Regions from separate parts of the Herminiimonas sp. GW821-FHT09C12 genome, predicted to be linked through region 2. Evidence: predicted binding sites of a transcription regulator. Region 2 holds the regulator's gene; the other holds the start of a gene.
The links. Region 2 encodes FliA, which starts transcription of late flagellar genes. Its sites were predicted from a motif close to CTAAAGTTTNNNNNNNNNNNGCCGNTA; they were not measured.

Region 1 (11,651 bases), 500 kb from region 2:
GATGTCACCGATAACGAAGGTATTGGTTGGCGTTGCGTTGACTTGTATGGTGCTGCCTGCAGCGAAGTTTGCATCTCCAAATATAGCTAAGCGGCCATGCTGGGTCGCATTGGTCGCGTCGAACTTGAATATACCGCTAGCGCCTTGGCTATAGTTTCCACCTACATAACTTGCATCATTGTGAGTATCAATCGTGCCGTTGTTGTCGAGGTTAATGCTGCCGTTTAACGTTACTTTTCCATCCAGCAGGCCACCAACAAAGTTGTTGACGGTACCAGCACTGGAAGATGCGTTCATATAGAGTGAATTGACAGATTGCCCACTTCCACTTGCTACGATGGTGCCGTAGTTATTAAGAGTGCCACCAGCAAAGTCATCGACAATGAGGCCTCTTGCATCTTGTGAAGAGGTGGCGCTGATAATGCCGCCTTTTAAGTTGTTGAGGGTATCGCTAAACGTTTTGAGGTAGATGCCATTAGCAGTTGTGCTGTGCAGTGCAGTAGCTGTAGATGACGCTGAAGCGCTGATGGTACCGGAGTTATTGATGGCGCCAATGCTGAAATTTTCAGTATAGATACCATTAGCGGTAGCTTTGTTTGTTGCAACAGATGTTGCGCTGATGGTGCCGGTATTGTCCAAGCTAGCGTTGCTGGAGGTAGTCGCTGCAACAGTGAATAAGGTTGGTGCTGGCGTGTTGTCTACACCAGAGAGAATATAGATGCCATTGGTTTTAGCATCTATTGCAGTAGCTGAGGTGCTGATGCTGCCTGCGTTTTCCAATTTCCCCGTAAAACTGTTGATTTCGACAGCGTTAGCAGTAGCATCAGGGTTGACGTTTGATCCTAGTGCATTAGCACTGATGGTGCTGTTTTTCAAGTTGCTGACTGTACCGGACAGATCATCGATATAAACAGCAGCAGCATAAGCACCTGTTGTACTGGTCGTTGTAGCGTTGATCGAACCAGAGTTGGTGAATATTCCAGATAATCTATTGTCGAACAAAATGCCATAAGTACTCTGTAGCGAGGTGTTTGTGTCTATCGCGCCATTGTTAATAAAGGTAGCGCTGAATGAAGTGCCAATGGTTACCGCGGTACCTGTAGCAACCTTGATGCTGCCGGTGTTACTGATTGTGACGTCTTCATCGCCAAAACTTTGCGGCGAGGTCAATGCGGAGTCGAGGCTAATCGGACCTGGTACAGCAGCTGCGATACCAGGAGCGAGTAGCAGTGTTGCTACAGCGGTTGCAATAGCCGTACGTGTGGACGAAGATTTGCCTTTGGCTTTGGCGTTTTCACCTGTTACGACAAAACACTGACGCACGGCACTCCAGATAACCCGGTGATTCTTGTTCATTACTACTCCCTGAGAATTTTATTATTAGTGATGAGGTGTATGCCTGCGTTTGTTGCCCTGTCACCGTTAATCGCAGCGACCATCAAACAATCAAGGAAATGCGACCTTGCGGCCGTTTTGCCAACTCACGCGGAATCCAAGCTGCGAGATTGTGGGGGCAATCCTGAAGGCGGCTATACCATGCGTCTCGTTTTGCGGCGGAAATGAGAAATATATTTTGCGAGGTGAGGTAATTAGCCCGTAGCCGAGGTTTTTAAGCAGGCTGGAAGTTTGAATGTGTATTGAACGAGAGAAATGGCGGAGTGTCGATCAGCGTAGGCTGGTTCGATGATGTTGGGACGCAGATAACGTCTGATGGTATTGCGAGAGATATCCAGTTGTTTGGATATCTCCCCCAGAGAGACCTGGTTTAGTTCCGCGCGTGAGTGAGCTGAAATCCAGTAAGATTTTTGATTTCTTTCAGTTGCTCGGTCAGCAGAGTAATTGTTTCTCCGCGTGTGCGATCAATGATCGTGGCAATAAAATGCCATTCAATTTTATGATCACTTTGAATTACAGAAAGTGATCGTTGGGCAATCACGTATCCGTGCGATTGAGCGAATTGATACAGCACATCTGTGTCAGGGACTTCATCGTGATTGAACTCCATGACGACAGCAATTCCTTCCTGCGAAGGTAATAAATTTTCCAGTTTGCTACCGTAAGCCATACACGCACTGGAGAGCAGTGAAAGACCGATAGCGGCTGGATAGAGTTCAAGTCCAACTAAGATGCCGATCGCGGAAGATGCCCAAATGGAGGCGGCCGTTGTGAGTCCGTGCGTCGAGTATTGCTCATGTACGATCACACCAGCACCCAGGAATCCAATACCGGTCACTATGCCCTGAATCACGTGTGTAGGATCAGGTGCTGCGGTCGCTAGTGCGCGTGCACCAAACCATGCGTCAGGGTGTCCGAGAACTGCAACCAAAGCTGCTGACGCCATGCAAACCACACCATAGGTGCGCATACCTGCTGCATGGCCATGATAAAAACGTTCGTAGCCTACTAACGCACCTAGTACCAAGGCTGCTAATAACGTAAAGCAAAGGTGAATGCTGGCATCGAGGATGGGCCCTGACCAATACACGGAAAAAGCGTGATCGAATGAAGACATAAGTGAGTTGGTTAGTACTACCGTTTTAAAGGATGGTCATCAAGGGCAAACAAGCCTGCATCGTATGCTTCGCAATATATACACCAGTCATCTTTGACTTGATCTGCGAGCTCATGGCAAATAGAGAGTAAGTTACTACGCCATTTTTTACGTCCGGAAAAATCGATGAGCGTGTCAGCAATCGCTGAACCTTCACGTCCCGAGCTACGCAACTGTGCCCATGCGACGCATTCTCCCATTACTTTAACAACACCGATTAAATGATCGATATGGTGCTGTTGACCTGTGAGTGGGACGCGATCTTCCGTGGGCTGTAAAGCACGCAAGACATAGGGCTGATCTTGAATTTCAACTGCGTGCAAGAAGGCGATGGAAACTGCCTGCATTCTTTTTTGCAAAGTGACGACACGTTCTGCATGACTTTTCCATTTAGGCTGAAGGTGCCCTAAATGCTTTGCGATTGATGAGGGCAGGGCTTGCTTCAAATCGAGTAAATAGTTCTGGTTAGGCGAGCCTTTTCCCTCGACCAGAATCGCATAGCGCGCAACACCAAGACTCCCTGTCCCAGCAACGCGACGTGCGATATCAATGACCTTGTAAAAATCAGGCTTATCTTGCGTTCGGGCGAAGCTTTGCATAAAGCGATGTATCCGATTTCTATCTATGTCTGAAACCGGTAACAGTTTCTTTCCATCGACGCGAAAATGGCGTTGTCCTTTTTTGTTTTGCGTTCTCTTATTCAGGAAATCGACTCTTGAGCGTAGACGTACTTGCTCTAGTAACTCGCCTACCAAGCCTGAAGAAGTCTCCCTTTCTACCCATCTGGCTTTGCCTGTGGCAAGCGCATCGACGTAGGCAGAGATAAATTCCTGCGCAAGGATAGTGGCATCCGTATTGGACAAACCAAGTAAAGGAACGCCGACGAGAATGCTGACAATCAGCCGAGATAGTTCCCATGGTATTGGAGCGAGTACGGCCTCATCAAAATCATTGATATCAAAATAGGGGAGTCTGTTATCGCCTTTGTAGCTGCCTAAATTTTCGATATGCAAATCGCCGCAACACCAGACCAGAGGTGACGCTTTAAACATGCCGTTCTTAGGCAATCGGTCATAGAACAAGTGGCAAGTCCCACGCAGAAACACGAATGGGTCAGTACGCATCGCGGCGTACTTCATCGCGAGTCGTTCAGGATCTCGCCCTTGATTTGCCTTGCGTATGCGATTGATGACTTTCATGCGACTTCCTTGATCGGATTGTAAAAATACGAATCAAATGTGAAATCAGATCTTTCCGGCTTGGCTCTAAGTTATCAGACTTTGTCTCATCTAAAGAGTAATTAAATGAGCTTGAGTAATATTGAGGTGAGGCCTCAGGTGCAGCTTCAGATGAGCCTTCGTCAGGCTTGGCTAAGGATACCAATCACCGGATGACGTTACCGTTCGTGCTTTAGCAGTTTTCAGCGAACACTTTGTTAACTCATTAAACAGAAGTTGCAAAAGTTGAAGTGGTAGTAAAATTATGCACGTCTAAATTAAGACGGGTTTCCACTCGGAAATTGATTGCCTAATTGATCACGATTTGGTCGCATTTGACCCTCGTGGTGCTCCTGTGACTTGCTGCATCAGTACTCTGATGATCAGTCTATGTCCTCGTGTTTTCTATGTCGCGTACACCGCTGCATAGTGAGCATGAAAAATGGATGTCATTTTTAATGAACGTGGATTAAATAATGTTTAAAAAAAACTACCTTGCCTTATTGGCTTTTGCTTTGTCTCTGGTTGTCATGCCTGTGCATGCAGCAGAAATCAAAAAAGTAGATGTCATGCTCATCGGCGGCGGCATCATGAGTGCAACCCTGGGTATTTGGCTCAATGAGCTGGAGCCTACCTGGTCCATGGAAATGGTCGAGCGACTCGACGGTGTTGCCAAGGAAAGCTCAAACGGCTGGAACAATGCAGGAACTGGCCATTCAGCCTTAGCTGAACTGAACTACACGCCGGAAAACAAGGATGGCAAGGTTGAGATTGCCAAGGCTATCGAAATCAATGAAGCGTTCCAGATTTCACGTCAATTCTGGGCGTGGCAAGTCAAGAACGGTATCTTGAAAAATCCTCGCTCCTTCATCAATTCGACACCGCACATGAGTTTTGTGTGGGGCGATGAGAACACCAAATATTTGAAGAAGCGCTATGAAGCGCTGCAAGCCAGCCCTTTATTCAGAGGCATGCAGTACTCTGAAGATCCTGAGCAGATCAAGAAGTGGGTTCCGCTCATGATGGAAGGACGTCCTGCGAATCAAAAGATTGCTGCTACCTGGACGCCTATCGGCACGGACGTAAACTTTGGCGAGATCACGCGCCAGTTCGTCGGCACTCTTCAAACGAAACCGAATTTCTCCCTGAAGCTTTCCAGTGAAGTACAAGACATCACGCGTAATGCGGATGGCACTTGGCGCATCGCTTACAAGAATCTGAAGGACGGTACCAAAACACAAACTGATGCCAAGTTCGTGTTCATCGGCGCTGGTGGTGGTGCTTTGCATCTGCTGCAAAAGTCAGGTATTCCGGAAGCCAATGAATATGGCGCATTTCCTGTAGGCGGATCTTTCCTTGTTACCGACAACCCAGCCATTGCTGAACGCCATTTGGCCAAAGCTTATGGTAAGGCATCGGTAGGTGCTCCTCCGATGTCGGTTCCGCATCTGGATACCCGTGTTCTGGATGGCAAGCGCGTTATTTTGTTTGGACCATTCGCGACTTTTTCTACCAAGTTCCTGAAGGAAGGTTCGTATCTGGATCTGTTCACGAGCGCGACTACGCACAACGTTTGGCCTATGGTGCGAGTTGGTGTCGAGCAGTATCCACTGGTTGAATATCTGGCTGGTCAACTGATGCTGTCTGACGATGATCGCCTGAAAGCATTACAGGAATACTTCCCGAATGCGAAAAAAGAAGATTGGCGTTTGTGGCAAGCCGGTCAGCGCGTACAGATCATCAAGCGCGATGAGAAAAAGGGCGGCGAGCTGAAACTGGGAACAGAAGTTGTTAGTTCCAAAGATGGCAGCATTGCAGGTTTGCTGGGTGCTTCTCCTGGTGCATCGACTGCAGCGCCTATCATGCTGAACGTGCTTGAAAAAGTGTTCAAGGACAAGGTCGCGACACCAGCTTGGCAGAGCAAGATACGCCAGATCGTTCCGAGCTATGGCACCAAGCTCAACGACAGCCCTGACAAGGTCTATCAGGAATGGGTATATACCAGCCAGATTCTTCAGCTGACACCGCCTCCTGCAATCGATCGCACGGTAGTTCCGCAAGCTGCACCTGCGCGACAACCTAAGAATGAACCAGCTGATCTGGCGTTGTAATGTTCACTTGCTCGAAACCTGATCCACGAGCCGCATAGTTGGTATTCAGGATTGAGCAATAGTTATAAAAAAATCCTACTCATGAAAATGAGTAGGATTTTTTTTGAGCTGATCGATGTGGACTTGCTTGAAATGATTTGAAGCTGCCGAAGTGTAGTGGATGATGACACTTCTATAACCAGTATTCCAAACGTCGTGCCATCCATTCGCGCATGCGATCCGAGAATGGGCGTTGTGCCCATTGCTCAGCAGTGATTTCTATTGAATTACTCAAATCTTCGTTGAATGCGCTTTCCATCACATCTCCAAAATTCTTGTCCAGTGCAATCAGATTGACTTCGTTATTGTGCAAGAAGCTGCGCATATCGAGATTGGTGGAGCCGACGGTGGACCAGTAGCCATCGATGACAGCAGTTTTGGCATGTAACACGGATGCCTGCAGTTCAAATATGCGCACGCCGCTGGCAAGCAACTCGGTATAAAACGAACGTCCTGCATGCATGACTAGTCCCGCGTCAGATACGCCGGGGAATACCATCTTCACATCCACGCCACGCTTGGCTGCATCGGTAAGCGCTTGTATTAATTGCACATCCGGAACGAAGTAGGCATTCGTAACGTGTATGGATACTTTTGCTTCCTGCATCGCGAGTACATAGGCTTTGTACACCGCGTAATCGCCGTCGGGTACGCTGGCAATGACGCGCACGATTTTTTTTCCCATGGGTTTTAACGGCGGGAAGTAATTCCGTTCAGCGAGATTGTCTGGCTTATGACTTGCCCATGTTTGCATGAATAGCCATTGGAACGAAGCGACAGCCGGTCCTTCTACTTGTATATGCGTATCGCGCCAACCTAGATCAACGTTATCTTTTTTACGTGAGCGGAATAACGATTTAGATGAGTAATCGCTGGTGATGTTGATGCCGCCGGTGAATGCAATCATGCCGTCGACGACTAGAATTTTGCGATGATCGCGATTATTCAAGTGCCAGGAAAAGAGCTGCTTGAATGGGTTGACGGGATTAAATTCGAGTAAGTTGATACCACTGTCACGCAATTGCTGGAAAAATTCTGGTGGTGTGCCGATGGAACCGATGCTGTCATAAATGATGTTGACCTGTACGCCTTCGCGCTGCTTTTGCATGAGTAGTTCTGCGAACTCTTTGCCCAAAGCATCTTGATTGAAAATATAGGTTTCCAGATTGATGTGATTTTTGGCATTTTTGATGGCGGCGAGCATGGCTGCCATTGTTTCCGGACCATCGTTGAGCAGGGTGAGTTTATTGCCCGCGATGAGTGGACTGCCAGTTGCGGCTTCTTCCAGAGCAGCTAATTCCGGTAGATTGACGTTATCGCTACGCAAGCGTTTTGCCAGCAAGGATTCTGATTTTTGTTTGGATAGATTGCCTTGGCTGGTTTGTATCGAGATTGAGTCTTGCGGTGTTAATGATGTTTTTAAATAGCGAACATCAGGCAGCGAGGCGCAGGCAGTAAGTGCAAGGCTGAGTAGCAGCAGAGAGAGTCGAGTGAAAAATGAAACGCGTATAAGGTTACGGAGCATTTTTGTCTGATATTTCGTTGGCTATTTCACGGGGATCATTATTCATCTTGCCATCAATTTGTACTTGAAGCAGGGTTAATTTTTATTCACCCAAATAGCCGTGACATTGGAAAAAATATCTGTGATTTTATTACTTTGTATGCAAATGTCAGAATGCGCTAGCTCGCTGTAATAGAACATGGTTCTTTGCTGCTCGAACATATATATCGGAAAATGATGGGTGTAAAAGAAAAGCCCATTTAAGCGGGCTTTTCTTTGTTCAGCGCAGCGTATCGTTGTTTTTGACGATAAATGCGGCAAGGCTGCTCAAGCAGGCAGGGCAGTATTTAATGCAAGTCCCACATTCTGATCATGCAATTTAAAGCTCCCAACAGTTTGTGCTAAGTGCTCCGCCTGATTTTGCAATGACGTAGCGGCAGCGGCTGCTTCTTCTACCAAGGCAGCATTTTGTTGCGTTACTTCGTCCATTTGGCTGATGGCTTGATTGACCTGTTCAATTCCTGCGCTTTGTTCCTCGCTGGCCACTGTAATTTCCGCCATGATGTCGGTCACGCGTTTTACGCTGTTAACGATTTCATCCATAGTCGTGCCTGCTTGTTCGACCAGTTTCCCACCGGTATCGACTCTTTCCACTGAATCTCCTATCAAGGCTTTGATTTCTTTTGCTGCAGATGCAGAGCGTTGTGCGAGATTGCGTACTTCTGCTGCAACTACTGCAAAGCCACGTCCTTCTTCCCCAGCTCTGGCTGCTTCAACTGCAGCATTCAAGGCAAGGATATTGGTCTGGAATGCAATGCCGTCGATGACGCTGATAATGTCGACGATTCTTTTCGATGCATCGTTGATCGCCCCCATCGTCAATACGACCTGAGATACGACTTCACCACCTCTGATTGCGATGTCTGAGGCGTTTGCTGCCAATTGGTTGGCCTGCTTGGCGTTATCTGCATTTTGTTTGACAGTAGAGGTGATTTCTTCCATCGAAGATGCAGTCTCTTCAAGCGCGCTGGCTTGCTGTTCTGTGCGGGCAGATAAATCGAGATTGCCCGCCGCAATTTGATTTGAACCCGTCGCAATTGCATCCGTACCATTGCGAACTTTCGTCACGATGCGCATGAGATTTTCATTCATGTCTTTCAAGGCATGAAGGAGCTGGCCAGTTTCATCCTTGGATGTGACGTTTATCTGTGTCGTGAGATCGCCTGATGCAACTGTGCGGGCAATATCAATCGCGTCGTTCAAAGGGCGTGTGACGCTAGTGATAATCCAATAGGTGAGGGTGGCTCCAACAACGGTCAATATTGTCAGTGCGAGTAAAATTGTTTTCGTCGCAAGATCATTTTGATCCTGTGCAGTGATGCGATTTTGTTCACGAATTTTTGCAGAGCCTTCACTGACGAAGGTGACAATTTGATCGATTTTTTGCGTAGGCTCGCGATCCAAACCTTTTACCAATGCATCGACATCTTGTGCACTCGTTTGCTTTGCATGGTCGTACTGCGTCAGTGCTTCAAGATAATTTTTTTCCAACTTAACCAATGCTGTATTTGCTTCATCTACCAGTGCTGTGCTGAGCTGGAGTTTACTGAGTACGCCGCTCAGTTTATTCAAACCTTCGTGCGTCTCTTTACCTTGTTCAATGAACGCTGCTTTGTATTTAGTGAATGCATCAATATCGTGACCACGCAGCAGAATGTTTTTCCATTCTTGAATTTGAATCTTGAAGTCGACTTGTGCTTTTCTGGCCGTGTCGACGGCATGTTCGACGTTAGAAGCTTGTTCAAGCGTCAACGTCATGAGCGCATTGGTTCTGTTGAGAGTACTCCAGCCTGTCAAGCCCAGAGCTACTGATCCTAGAATCAAAAAAGTACTTAACAGAATCAGACGACTGGAAATCTTTACATTTTGTATACGCATAAAACTACTCTCATGAATCAGGCAAGACGCCATAACCTTTTAACGGCGGTGAGCACATAAACTCAAGCAATTACCAGCATATTTGGTGGATTAAGAAATCTCATCAATCAAGTGCGATACGTGTAAAGAATTTCGCAGATGTGCCGATAAGATAGATGAAGCGTCATTCCCGGCGTATTGATTTGAGGCGAATATGGACGTAAGCAATATTGCAAGTTTGGCGACCAGCATGGCACAGCAGCGCACGAATAGCGACGTGTCTCTGACCGTGTTCAAGAAGGCGATGGACATTCAGAGTGCAATGGCGACGACTTTGATCGATGCAATCCCGAAAGTGAATTTACCTGCGAATATCGGCCAAAACATCAATACCAAAGCCTGATCACCGACTTCCAGATCGGTAGAAGCTATGCGACTATAGCGACACGATTTTGGAGTAAGGGAGCAGGTATGCCGGTAGAAACGATAGCATCGATACTTGAGTTCTGGTTTGGTACGGACGAGGACGATGCCAAAGCAGCCGAACAGCAAGGCAAGCTTTGGTGGTCCAAGGATACGACTGTTGATCAGACGATCAGGGATCGCTTTCAAGAATCTACTCTGGCAGCCGCGAATGGCGAGTTGGATGTATGGGCAGCGACGCCGCGTGGTTTGCTTGCGCTGATCCTGTTGACGGATCAATTTCCGCGCAATATGTATCGCGGCTTGTCGACTTCTTTTGCCTTCGATCCTCTGGCTCTGCAATGGAGTCTGATGGGACTTGATCATGGCTTCGATCAAGCGTTACGACCTATAGAACGCGTTTTTCTTTATCTTCCGCTGGAACACTCCGAGAATATTACGCATCAGGAACGCTCAGTCGCTTTATATGAGCAGTTGTTGCGTGATGCACCGGCTGCACAAGAAAAAACTTTTTCCGGCTTTGTGCAATTTGCGATTCGGCATCGCGATATCGTTGCGCGTTTTGGTCGCTTTCCGCATCGGAATGCGATTCTGGGGCGTGAAACGACAGAAGAAGAGCGTGCGTTTTTGCAAACGGCAGGCTCTTCCTTCTAATTTTCCTTCAGTGAATTTTTAAATAGCGGGATTTGCAGTCCAACCAGCAGTCCGCTGTCTTACTTGGCGGCAGGCCAGGCGCGCATTGCAGCAGATGCAATCGCGAGTAATTTGTCTCGATCACCAGTATCTCTGGCTTGCGTCGACATTCCCTGTATCACCGTTGCGTAAAAACTGGCGAGTGCGCTGGCATCGGTGCCGGGTGGCAATTCACCTTTGGCCATACCTTGCTCAATTCTGGTCTTGATCATGACTTCCACATTATCGCGGCGCTCTGTCATTGCGCTTTGCACGTGCTCGGCCGAGGCGGAGCAATTGGTGGTGGACGTGACGACCAGGCAGCCGGGTGGATGGCTAGGGCAGGTATTGTCTATGGCGCTGCTTTGCAACAAACGTTCGATGGCGTCGCGCGCGGTTGGTGCTTCATCAAACAGGCATTGCAGGGCATCGCAGCTTTTCGTTGAATAACGCTCTACCGCCTCAAGAAACAATTGTTCCTTGTCGCCGAACGCAGCGTACAGGCTGGGCGGTGTGATGCCCATGGCAGATGTCAGTTCGCTCAGCGATGCAGCTTCGTAGCCATAACGCCAAAAAACCAACATTGCGCGCTCCAGAGCCGTTTCTCTATCAAAAGAGAGGGGACGGCCGGTTTTTTTGCGCGGCTTTTCGGATTTGTTTTCCATTTCCATAGCGATCGATAGTAAACACCTTGACAGCTTAAGACAAGCAATATACAGTCACATCATACTTTCATAGCGATCGCTATGAAATATAAAAGTGACATGAATCGGAAATATTTTTATTGCGTTGCTTTAGGCAAAACGCCGTTTTGGTTTTTGTCTCAGTTTCTATCTATCAATATTTTTTATCTGTGTAATCAAAAGCGAGTGTGCCAAATGAAAAACCGTCTCTATCAAATCACCATTATTGCTGCCAGTACCTTTGCATTGTCTGCTGCGATGCATAACGACGCGCTGCAAGACATGATTTACGACAGTGCCTTGACAGGTGGTGGCGTATTGGCTGGTGCGACGGTATCGCTTGGTAACTTTGGGCAATCGGTAGCGGCAAAGCGCTAACAGTCATGCACAAGACCGACATGATGCCACTAAATGCGGATGCTGGCTGGCAATCCGCATTTTTTGTCGATTTCACAACTGCGCTGAAGACATCTCGCCGCGGGGGAGCTGCGTCGCGATGTTGATGCTTACGCATGCATCGGCTCAAACATTTGC
Region 2 (11,651 bases):
AGAGTGGGAAGCGTTTACCAACGCACTGACAACCAACCTCACTTCATTTTTTCGCGAGGCACACCATTTCCCGATTCTTGCCGAGCATCTGAAAAAAATTAAAGAACCGATCGAAATCTGGTGTTCTGCTGCATCAACTGGTGAAGAGCCGTATTCGATTGCGATGACCGCATGCGAGGCGTTCAATACCTTGACACCACCGGTGCGCATCATTGCAACCGATATTGATACCAATGTATTGAACACTGGTGCCAACGGTGTGTATTCGATGGATCGACTGGATAAAATGTCGCCGGAGCGCGCGAAGCGCTTCTTCTTGCGCGGCAAGGGTGCCAAAGAAGGCATGGTGCGCGTACGTCCCGAGCTGCGACAAATGATTACCTTCAAACAGGTGAATCTGCTGGCGAGCAACTGGGCAATTTCGGGACAGTTCGATGTGATCTTCTGCCGCAATGTGATGATCTATTTCGACAAGCCTACGCAAGGAAAAATACTGGATCGCTTTGCGCCCTTGATGAAGTCGGATGGTTTGTTATTTGCCGGTCATTCCGAAAACTTCCTGTATGTCACGGATGCGTTCAAGTTGCGCGGGAAAACGGTTTACGAGCTGGAACAGAATAAGAAAGCGGGTTCGTCGCCAACACGTCGAACATAACAGAATCTATGAATGAATTGACCAAAGAACATTTCGCCACGAATGTCTATTACGACCGGACATTCGATCGCGACGCAGCCAAGATCTTGCCGGGTGAGTATTACTACACCGGTAAAGATATGCTGATTGTGACCGTTCTTGGATCATGCGTATCAGCTTGCATACGTGATCGTGTCACCGGTGTCGGTGGGATGAATCACTTCATGTTGCCGGATAGTGGTGGTGATGCAGATAGCCCGATTTCTGCATCGGCGCGGTATGGCACGTATGCGATGGAGATTCTGATCAATGATTTGTTGAAAGCTGGTGCGCGGCGCGAGAATCTGGAAGCCAAAGTATTTGGCGGCGGTAATGTCTTGAGTGGCTTCAGCTCGATTAATGTCGGTCAGCGTAATGCACAATTCGTACGTAGTTTTCTGAAGATAGAAAACATTCGTATCGTTGCAGAAGACTTGAATGACATACATCCACGCAAGGTGTATTACTTCCCGCGTACGGGCAAAGTATTGGTCAAAAAACTCAGGCAGTTGAACAACAATACATTGGTCAATCGCGAACAGGATTATGCGAATCGTCTACAGTCTGGCAGTGTCAGCGGAGACGTGGAACTCTTTTCTTGATGCAAATAAATATATCTATAAAAAACGCTATACCAAGGCAGCCTCATGAAAATTAAAGTATTGATCGTGGATGATTCAGCGCTGATACGCAGCGTGATGAAGGAGATCATCAATAGCCAGCCGGATATGGAAGTTGTCGGTGTGGCGCCAGATCCGATTGTCGCGCGCGATTTGATCAAGCAAACAAATCCTGATGTATTAACGCTGGACGTTGAAATGCCGCGTATGGACGGCTTGGACTTCTTGGAAAAATTGATGCGTTTGCGTCCGATGCCGGTGGTGATGGTGTCTTCGCTGACCGAACGCGGTTCGGAAATTACCTTGCGTGCACTTGAGTTGGGCGCGGTTGATTTTGTGACCAAGCCGAAGATGTCGATTCAGAGCGGCATGCTTGAATATACCGAGATGATCGCCGACAAAATTCGTGCAGCATCGAAAGCGCGCATCAAGTCACGACCTATCGTGCCGCACGATCCGAACAAGCAAACTGGCGATGGCGTTTTACCATTGATACGTAATCCGCTTACCAGTAGTGAGAAACTGATCATCATCGGTGCATCTACCGGTGGCACCGAAGCGATCAAGGATTTCCTGATGCAGATGCCATCTGATTGCCCTGGCATTCTGATTACACAACACATGCCGGCTGGATTTACCAAATCGTTTGCGCAACGTCTGGATAGCTTGTGCAAAATCGGTGTGAAGGAATCGGAAGGCGGCGAACGGATTTTGCCTGGCCATGCCTATCTGGCTCCTGGTCATTCGCATTTGCAGTTGGTGCGCAGTGGTGCCAACTATGTCACGCAACTTGATCAAGGCCCGCCGGTCAATCGTCATCGTCCATCGGTCGATGTGTTGTTTCATTCTGCTGCAGTGCATGCAGGCAAGAATGCTGTCGGTGTAATTCTGACAGGGATGGGTAAAGATGGCGCATTGGGTATGCTCGAAATGAAGAATGCCGGTGCTTATAACTTCGCGCAAGATGAGGCGTCATGCGTAGTATTCGGTATGCCGCGTGAAGCGATTGCGGTCGGTGCGACGCATGAAGTTGGCCCTTTAAATGCACTGCCAGGAATGGTTTTGGGTCATCTGGCGACGCATAGCAGCCGCGCATTGCGCGTCTAAGTGGTTTTTTGATACAGCTAGTGTTGGTTTCTTCCGATTTGCTTGTATCCTCGGTGCATAATAGCGATGCATCAAAATGAGACGATGCGTTAGACCATGTTCGATTCCTTATCAGGATCGATGACGATTTAAAGAATTAATGGAGTAATTCATGGCAGGCCCAAATACCAAATTTTTAGTTGTTGATGATTTTTCAACAATGCGTCGCATTGTTCGCAACCTCTTGAAGGAACTGGGCTATACGAACGTCGATGAAGCCGAAGATGGCGCAATGGCCCTCGCGAAATTGCGTAGCGAACAATTCGACTTCGTCGTGTCCGACTGGAACATGCCGAATATGGATGGTTTGACGATGTTGCAACATATTCGTGCCGATCCAGCACTTTCCAAATTACCAGTGTTGATGGTCACGGCAGAAGCGAAAAAAGAAAACATCATTGCGGCAGCACAAGCCGGCGCAAATGGTTATGTGGTCAAGCCATTTACCGCTGCGACACTGGACGAAAAACTCGCGAAGATTTTCGAAAAACTGGCTGCAGCCGGAGCCTGAGTTGAGCGGCGCCTCATCTGCACAGACGGTATCCGAAACAGATCACGCAAATTTGGCGAACGACGAAGTGCTGTCGCGCGTTGGTCACATGACCCGCGCGCTGCATGAGAGTCTGCGCGGCTTGGGTTTCGATCAATTGATAGAACGTGCTTCGCACGATATCCCTGATGCACGTGATCGCCTCGATTACGTTGCACGCATGACAGAGCAGGCTGCACAACGTGTCTTGAATGCGACTGAGGCAGCTGGTCCTTTGCAAGAGCGCATTCAATCTGATGCCGCCGCAATGTCTACCGAATGGCAGCAAGCCTTGCAAGGCGACTTTTCTGAAGAAAAATATCGCGCCTTGGCAGAACAGACCATAGCTCATCTGAATGCCACACAAAGTGCGACGACAGAAACCAGACAGCATCTGATGAACATCATGATGGCGCAGGACTTTCAGGATTTGACCGGGCAGGTCATCAAGAAAGTTACCGAGCTGGCGCATGGCTTGGAGCAGCAGTTGCTGCAATTACTGGTCGATTACGCTCCGCCTGAGAAGAAGAAAGAAGTCGATACTGGCTTGCTGAACGGGCCGCAAATCAATCCAGTCGGTAATGATGTGGTTGCTGGTCAGGAACAGGTCGACGACTTGCTTGAAAGCCTGGGTTTCTAATCCATTGATGCGCCGCCGTTTGTCATTCCGACTTCCGTTGTACTTTCCGCTTATTTCCTATGTCTGAAATGAAATTCATCGTGCGTGAGCCGTTGCTGAATGCAACACAGCAGATCCTTGGATACGAGCTGTCGTGGCAAAGCAATGAACAAGATGGCGGCATGGCCAGCGATGAGGATTTGCTGGAGCTGGTGACCTTTGTCGCTACGCAATTGCACGACAAAGAATCAAATTGGTTGCTGAATGACAGCGTGCTGTTTTTTGAAGCGACGCCGGCTTTGATTGCTTCTGATGTAGCAAAGAAACTGCCTGCAAAAAATACAGTATTTCGCCTGACCTCAGCCGATCTGGCGGATAAAGAAACGCTCAGAGTAGTGAGTGACTTGCGACAGCAAGGTTATGGAATTTCGCTGCGTGATGCAGATACTTTGCCGCATAACAGCCAGCTCTTGCAAGTCGTCAGTCATGTTGAGGGGCACTTCAGTCGTGATAGTGTTGATGCAAAAGTAATCGAGCAGAGCGGTTTGAAATCTGCCGGTGTCAAATTGGTCGCGCGTCAGATCGCTGATTGGCGTGAATACGATCATTGTGTCGCAAACGGACTGTATGCGTTCATAGGCAATCTATACCTGACACAGCGCCCAAATGCTGAGAAAAAGGGATTGAATTCAGCACAGCTCATCATTGTCCAGTTGATGGAAATGGTGCGGCAAAATGCCGATATTCGCGAGCTGGAAGAAGTGCTGAAGCGCGATGCTGCTCTGTCATACAAGTTATTCCGTTACATCAACAACGTCGGTTACGGTTTGGGGGCGGAAATCCAATCCCTGCGTCATGCCGTGACGATGCTTGGTTATTCGCCTTTGTATCGCTGGTTGTCTTTGTTGCTGGCCACGGCAAGTACGCATAGCCATTCGGCCGTGCTGATGCAGACGGCGATTGTGCGTGGTCGCTTTGCAGAATTGGCCGGGCATGGCATTTTGCCCAAACATGAGGCTGAAAACCTGTTCGTGGTCGGTATGTTTTCCCTGCTGGATCGTTTGCTGGGTATTCCGATGGAAGAGGTATTGAGTAAAATTCAGCTCTCGGAACCGGTAGCACAGGCATTGCTGACGCGTGATGGCATGTACGGTCCATTCTTGGCACTTGCCGAGGCATGCGAGCCGAATAATGGCGATATTGCAGCGTTGGCTGACTCTCTTTTCATCAGTTCGCGTCAGGTCAATGAGGCGCATTTGGCCGCACTGGCCTGGGCGCAAGCCATCAAGATTTAGTTTTCCCTTCAATTTCCCGCTTAGCACGACTTAAAAAGCGGGATCTTTCCCATCCTATTCCCTCGATCACCTTAAGGCTTTCTAGCCAATAATCCACTCATAGGTCCGTATGGCGTCATGTTGAATGCCAGCGGGAGTACCTCAGGAGTCGGCTTTGGCTGAAGAAAGTGATCTCGAAAAGACTGAACCCGCGTCACCGCGCAAGCTGGAGCAAGCGCGGGAGCAGGGTGATGTGCCGCGTTCGCGCGAGTTGGCGACCTGTACGCTGTTACTGGCTGCGGGCGCTGCTTTCTGGATCACCGGTGGCCGCATGATCGCTCAACTGAACGCCACGCTGGCGTCTGGTCTTTCTTTTGATCGCGAGATGGCCTTCGATATGGAGTTGTTGCTGGCGCATGCCGCCGCCAGCATTATCGATTTGCTGATCGCGTTTGCACCTGCGGCATTAATCCTGATTGTGGTGGCATTGGCATCACCAGCGTTGATAGGCGGATGGTTGTTCAGTGCACAAGCCTTGCAACCTAATTTTGGCCGTATGAACCCGATGAAGGGCTTGGGCAATATGGTTTCCAGTCGCTCAGCGGTGGAGTTGGGTAAGGCAATTGCCAAAACCATTCTGATCGGCTGGATCGCTTGGATGGTAATCCGTTATGAATTTGATGCGGTGCTGGCGCTGAGCGTGGAACCGTTGAAGTCAGGCACCGAACATTTGGGCCATTTGCTGGTCGTCAGTTTTATCTTTATTGCGAGTGGCTTGGTCATTATTGCGATGATCGATGCGCCATATCAAATGTGGCAGCACGCGAAGAAATTGATGATGTCGCGTCAGGACGTCCGTCAGGAATCCAAGGAATCTGAAGGTAATCCGGAAATCAAGGCGAAGATACGCCAGCAACAACGCGAGATGGCACGCCGCCGCATGATGTCCGAAGTACCAACCGCAGACGTCGTCGTGACCAATCCGACGCACTATGCAGTCGCATTGAAATATTCCGAAAACGGCATGCGCGCACCGAAGGTCGTCGCCAAAGGTGCAGATGAAGTCGCCGCCAAGATCCGTGAACTGGCAATGGAAAACAATGTGGTGCTGCTGGAAGCACCACCACTGGCGCGTGCGCTGTTCCGTCATGCCGAATTGGGCGATGAAATCCCTGAAAAACTCTATATCGCTGTGGCCGAAGTATTGGCTTATGTATTCCAGTTGCGCGCATACAGCAAGAGCGGTGGCGCACGTCCGGTTAAACCGGACGATCTCGATGTCCCGCCAGAGATGGATCCCCTTAACCCTGCTGCAGAAGATGCAGATACGAATGGCCTGCCACAATGAATAGCCTGAAATTACCCGCCTGGATGACCGGCGAAGGTTCGAGAGCCATCGCCGCACCGCTGATCATCATCATGATGTTGTCGATGATGGTGCTGCCGCTGCCGGCCATCGTGCTCGATATTTTCTTCAGCTTCAATATTGCGCTATCCATCATCGTATTGTTGACCGCTTTGTACACGGTCAAGCCACTCGATTTCATGGTGTTCCCGACGGTGCTCTTGGTCAGCACCATGTTGCGTCTGTCCTTGAACGTGGCATCTACACGCGTGGTGCTGACGGATGGCCATAACGGTCCGGATGCCGCAGGTAAAGTGATTGAGGCCTTCGGCCATTTTCTGATTGGTGGTAACTACACTGTTGGTATCGTGGTGTTCGTGATTTTGACCATCATCAACTTTACGGTTGTGACCAAAGGTGCGGGCCGTATCGCTGAGGTGGGTGCACGTTTCGCATTGGATGCGATGCCGGGTAAGCAGATGGCGATTGATGCCGACTTGAATGCTGGCTTGATCGGTGAACAGGATGCACGTCTGCGTCGTACGCAAGTTGCACAAGAAGCCGAGTTCTACGGCGCGATGGACGGTGCAAGTAAATATGTGCGCGGCGATGCGATCGCCGGCATTATCGTCACGGTGATCAATATTGTCGGCGGTCTGATCGTCGGTATGGTGCAACACGATATGGGTTTTTCCGCTGCGCTGGAAAACTATACCTTGCTGGCAATTGGTGATGGCTTGGTTGCGCAGATTCCTTCGCTGATTATTTCCACTGCTGCAGGTATCGTCGTTTCACGCGTGGCCAGTGAGCAAGATATTGGCGGTCAATTGGTAGGGCAGTTGTTTGCCAAGCCACAAGTGCTGTATATCACCGCTGCGATCATTGGCGGCATGGGCTTGATTCCTGGCATGCCACACGTTTCTTTCCTTTTCCTCGCCAGCATCATGGCCGGTGCGGCATACATGATTTCGCAACGTGCATTGAAAGCCCCGCAAGTCGAACCTGAAGTGACTGCACCACCAGCGGCGCCGGAAGTTGAAGAAGCGAGCTGGCAAGATATTGTGCAAGTCGATACCTTGGGATTGGAAGTCGGCTATCGCCTGATTCCTTTGGTCGATAAATCACAAAGTGGGGAACTGCTGCGTCGGATCAAAGGCATACGCAAAAAATTCGCACAGGAAGTCGGCTTCCTGTCGCCGCCCGTACATATCCGCGATAACCTGGAATTGAAGCCATCTGCTTATCGCATCACGCTCAAAGGTGTGGAAGTTGGTAGCGGCGAAGCACTGGCGGGTCAGTTCTTGGCAATCAATCCAGGCATGGTCAGCGGCACTTTGCCTGGACCAACAACCAGCGATCCAGCCTTCGGCTTACCAGCAACCTGGATCGATTCCAACATGCGTGAACAAGCGCAAGGCATGGGTTACACCGTCGTCGATGCCGGTACTGTCGTAGCGACCCATTTGAATCACTTGATCACAACGCATGCTGCTGAATTGCTAGGTCGTCAGGAAGTGCAGCAATTGCTCGATCACTTGGCCAAGGAATCGCCGAAGTTGGCAGAAGATTTGGTGCCTAAGGTGATTCCACTTTCGACTCTGCAAAAAGTATTGCAAAACCTGTTAATCGAAGGCGTCCATATCCGCGATATGCACACCATTATCGAAACCTTGTCCGAGCATGCTCCTTACACACAAGACGTGAATGAATTGACCGCATTGGTGCGTGTGGCATTGGGTCGTGCCATCGTGCAGCAATTGTTCCCATCGACGAACGAATTGTCAGTCATGACATTGGACAACCGCCTTGAACGTTTGCTGACACAAGCCTTGCAAGCAAGCGGATCCGAAGGCGCCGGCATCGAGCCAGGCTTGGCTGACACGATAGCTGCGCAGGCAGAAGCCGCGACGCGCCAACAGGAATCATTAGGATTAACACCGGTACTGCTGGTGCCAGCGCAATTGCGCGCATTGCTGGCGCGCTTCCTGCGTCGTGCCTTGCCGCAGCTCAAAGTGCTGTCGCATGCAGAAGTCCCGGATTCAAAAACAATCAGAGTAACTAGCTTAGTTGGAGGTCAGGTATGAACGTTAGAAAATTTACAGCAAGCACGTCGCGAGGCGCATGGAGTTTGGTGCGTGAAGCACTCGGACCAGATGCGGTCATCCTTTCCAATCGTGCGGTGGATGATGGTGTCGAAATTCTGGCGCTGGCCGGTGAAGACATGGCTTCGCTTTCCGAGCCTGTTATCGAAAAAACAGCACTTTCTGAATCTACGTTTGCCGCATTGGCACCGCAGCACAAGTTAGGTCATACACCCACTTTGGCAATTACATCCAATGTCGCCAGCCAAGCAGATACGACAGAAATCAATAGCGCCGAGCTGAACGATGTGATGAACGAAATCCGTTCGATGCGCGGCATGCTGGAAATGCAATTGACTGAAATCGCATGGAACGGCCAGCACAAGCGTGAACCGGTCAAATCCACAGTGTTGCGTGAGATGCTGGCTGCCGGATTCAGCGCCAGCCTGGCGCGCTATCTGATTGAGCGTTTGCCGGCAGGTTCTAGCAATCAAAGCGGGATGGAATGGATCAAGTCGATATTGACCCGCAACCTGACCACCATCGGTGATGAAAACGAGATCCTTGAAAAAGGTGGCGTCTACGCATTGGTTGGCCCGACCGGTGTAGGTAAAACGACAACCACGGCAAAATTAGCTGCGCGTTGCGTTATGCGTCACGGTCCTGGCAAGCTTGCCTTGATTACGACCGACGGCTATCGTATCGGCGGTTACGAGCAATTGCGCATCTACGGCAAAATCCTCGGTGTCATGGTGCATTCGGTCAAGGATGAAGCTGACCTGCGCATTGCGCTGGATGAGTTGAAAGGCAAGCATACTGTCTTGATCGATACCGTTGGCGTTAGCCAGCGCGATCAAATGGTCGCAGATCAGATCGCAATGTTGTCCGGTGCTGGTAGTCAGGTCAAACGTCTGTTGTGCCTGAATGCGACTTCAACCGGTGAAACGCTCAATGAAGTAGTGCGTTCTTACATGGGCAATGGCCTCGCAGGTTGCATATTGACCAAAATGGATGAAGCTGCAACCATTGGTAGTGCACTAGATATAGTCATACGGCAGAAATTGAACTTATACTACGTCGCGAACGGTCAACGCGTACCGGAAGATCTGCACGTCGCCAATCAGCAATATCTGGTTGAACGTGCATTTAAACTCAAGCGCGAAACAGCGCCGTTCCAGTTCAGTGATGCGGAGATACCTTTGGTGATGGCAAATACGGCACGTTCGATGAACGATAAGAGCTTGCGTGAGGTGATTCTTGGGTAGTTTTAAATGTGATCAGGCAGAAGGTCTGCGGCGACTGCTCGCCGGACCAAAGCCGCGCATTTTCACTTTTTTGTCAGCCACTTCAGCGGCAGAAAAAAGCGCGATGCTGGTCAATCTGAGCGCCTCGCTTGCATCGAGCGGCAGTGATGTCGTGCTGTTGGATGCTTGCGTCTCCACAAATGGCATCACGCATCGCATGGGGGCAGAAGTACAAGCAACCTTGCTGGACGTTGCGCGCCAGGAGCGCGCGCTGAATCAAGTCGTGCAAGCCATGCCACAAGGCTTCGGTCTGGCATCGCTGACGCGTGGTTCACTCCATGCCGCAACACGTGATGCGAATCAACTGCGCCGTTTGTCGAATGCATTTGGCGTGCTGGCATCGCAATCTGACGTGCTGATGGTTGATGCCGAACTGGATGAAGACGGCAATTTACCTGTTCCTGCGATGGCGAACGGCGATATCGTCGTGCAAGTTTCTCCCGATGCGGCATCGATCAAAAACGCCTATGCATTGATCAAACGATTGAATGCGCAATTAGGCCGTCGTCCGTTCAGCATTCTGGTGACTGGAGCAGACGAGCAGGAAGCAGCGCTTGTTTATCAAAACATGGCACAAGCTGCCAGCCGTTATCTGGCAGTGGAATTGCATTCGATAGGCTCTGTGCCACAAGATGAGCAAACGACACGCGCGGCGCGTCTTGGTCGTGCGGTGATAGAGGCCTTCCCGATGGCTGGTGCATCGGTTGCTTTCAGACGTCTTGCAGAACGTTTTACCTTATCCGCCCATGGCGCCAAGTTCGGAGCCTGAATCACCTATGTATACCGCGGCTGGAAAATCAGACAAAGATCATCTCGTAGGAGAACATGCGCCCCTGGTTAAAAAACTAGCGCATCAGATGAAAGCCAAGTTGCCGCCTAGCGTGGAAGTGGATGATTTGATTCAAGCCGGCATGATCGGCTTGCTGGATGCTGTTAGCCGCTACGAAGAAACACATGGCGCGCAATTCGAAACCTATGCCGTACAACGTATACGCGGCGCGATGCTGGATGAGTTGCGTAGCAGTGACTGGATGCCGCGCAGCATGCGTCAAAACATGCGCAAGATCGAGGTGGCAATGAACACCTTGCAGCAACGTCTGGGACGTGCGCCGAACGAGAGCGAAGTTGCGAAGCAACTCAAATTGTCACTGGCTGATTATCAGGATTTGTTGAGTGATGGCGGCGGTCATCAACTGGTGTATTACGAAGATTTCCACGATAGCGAAGACAACGAACATTTCCTCGATCGTTATTGCACAGATGAGTCGCCGGACCCACTGCAGAATTTGATGAATACCGGTTTTCGTGCTGCAGTTATTGAAGCAATTCATGCGCTGCCGGAACGCGAAAAAATCCTCATGGGTTTGTACTACGAGCAGGAAATGAATCTGAAGGAAATCGGTGCCGTTATGGGCGTGACCGAATCACGCGTATCGCAATTGCATAGCCAGGCTATCGCCAGGATGCGTGCAAACTTAAGGGAGAAAGCGTGGACTGGGGTAGCTTAATTGGTATCGCGCTGGCGCTCGGTGGCATCCTCGTTGGGCAAATGCTCGAAGGAGGAGGGCTGGGTTCGCTGGTGCAGCCTGCCGCGTTCATCATTGTCATCGTTGGCACTATAGGTGCGGTCCTTCTGCAAAGCGGTTGGCGCAATTTTGCGCAAGGCGTAAAAATGGCGGGTTTGGTTTTTGTGCCGAAGGATGATGACTATCAAGCTTTGATCAGCGACATTACCAGTTGGAGTGTGATCGCACGTCGCGAAGGATTGCTTAGTTTGGAGCGCGTCATCAAGGATGTTAACGATCCATTTATCGCGCACGGTTTGCGTTTGATCGTTGATGGCGTTGATCCAAATAAATTGCGTGAAGTGCTGGATATGGAAATCGGCGCTTACGAAACGCGTCAGCGTTTGGCAATCAAGATATGGGAAGCAGCAGGCGGCTACGCGCCGACTATCGGAATTTTGGGCGCTGTTCTCGGCCTGATACACGTGATGGAAAACTTATCAGATCCAAGCCGCCTCGGCAGTGGGATTGCCGTCGCATTTGTGGCGACGATTT

Region 1: the regulator FliA is predicted to act here: its motif matches at 9,483-9,509, upstream of AC07N2_RS13320 (YjfB family protein).

The regions. Positions count from the first base shown of each region.
Region 1 is NZ_JBWKPC010000002.1:709,619-721,269, forward strand. Features, by position in the region: gene AC07N2_RS13290 (autotransporter domain-containing protein) at 1-1,356, opposite strand, end outside; gene AC07N2_RS13295 (MgtC/SapB family protein) at 1,766-2,512, opposite strand; gene AC07N2_RS13300 (DUF2252 domain-containing protein) at 2,530-3,750, opposite strand; gene mqo (malate dehydrogenase (quinone)) at 4,245-5,879, shown strand; gene cls (cardiolipin synthase) at 6,052-7,443, opposite strand; gene AC07N2_RS13315 (methyl-accepting chemotaxis protein) at 7,750-9,240, opposite strand; gene AC07N2_RS13320 (YjfB family protein) at 9,554-9,742, shown strand; gene AC07N2_RS13325 (DUF924 family protein) at 9,811-10,416, shown strand; gene AC07N2_RS13330 (TetR/AcrR family transcriptional regulator) at 10,476-11,099, opposite strand; gene AC07N2_RS13335 (hypothetical protein) at 11,313-11,495, shown strand.
Region 2 is NZ_JBWKPC010000002.1:1,211,385-1,223,035, reverse strand. Features, by position in the region: gene AC07N2_RS15540 (CheR family methyltransferase) at 1-655, shown strand, start outside; gene cheD (chemoreceptor glutamine deamidase CheD) at 664-1,275, shown strand; gene AC07N2_RS15530 (protein-glutamate methylesterase/protein-glutamine glutaminase) at 1,321-2,400, shown strand; gene cheY (chemotaxis response regulator CheY) at 2,552-2,950, shown strand; gene cheZ (protein phosphatase CheZ) at 2,952-3,608, shown strand; gene AC07N2_RS15515 (EAL and HDOD domain-containing protein) at 3,668-4,882, shown strand; gene flhB (flagellar biosynthesis protein FlhB) at 5,037-6,209, shown strand; gene flhA (flagellar biosynthesis protein FlhA) at 6,206-8,290, shown strand; gene flhF (flagellar biosynthesis GTPase FlhF) at 8,287-9,552, shown strand; gene AC07N2_RS15495 (MinD/ParA family ATP-binding protein) at 9,545-10,360, shown strand; gene AC07N2_RS15490 (RNA polymerase sigma factor FliA) at 10,368-11,099, shown strand; gene AC07N2_RS15485 (flagellar motor protein) at 11,081-11,651, shown strand, end outside.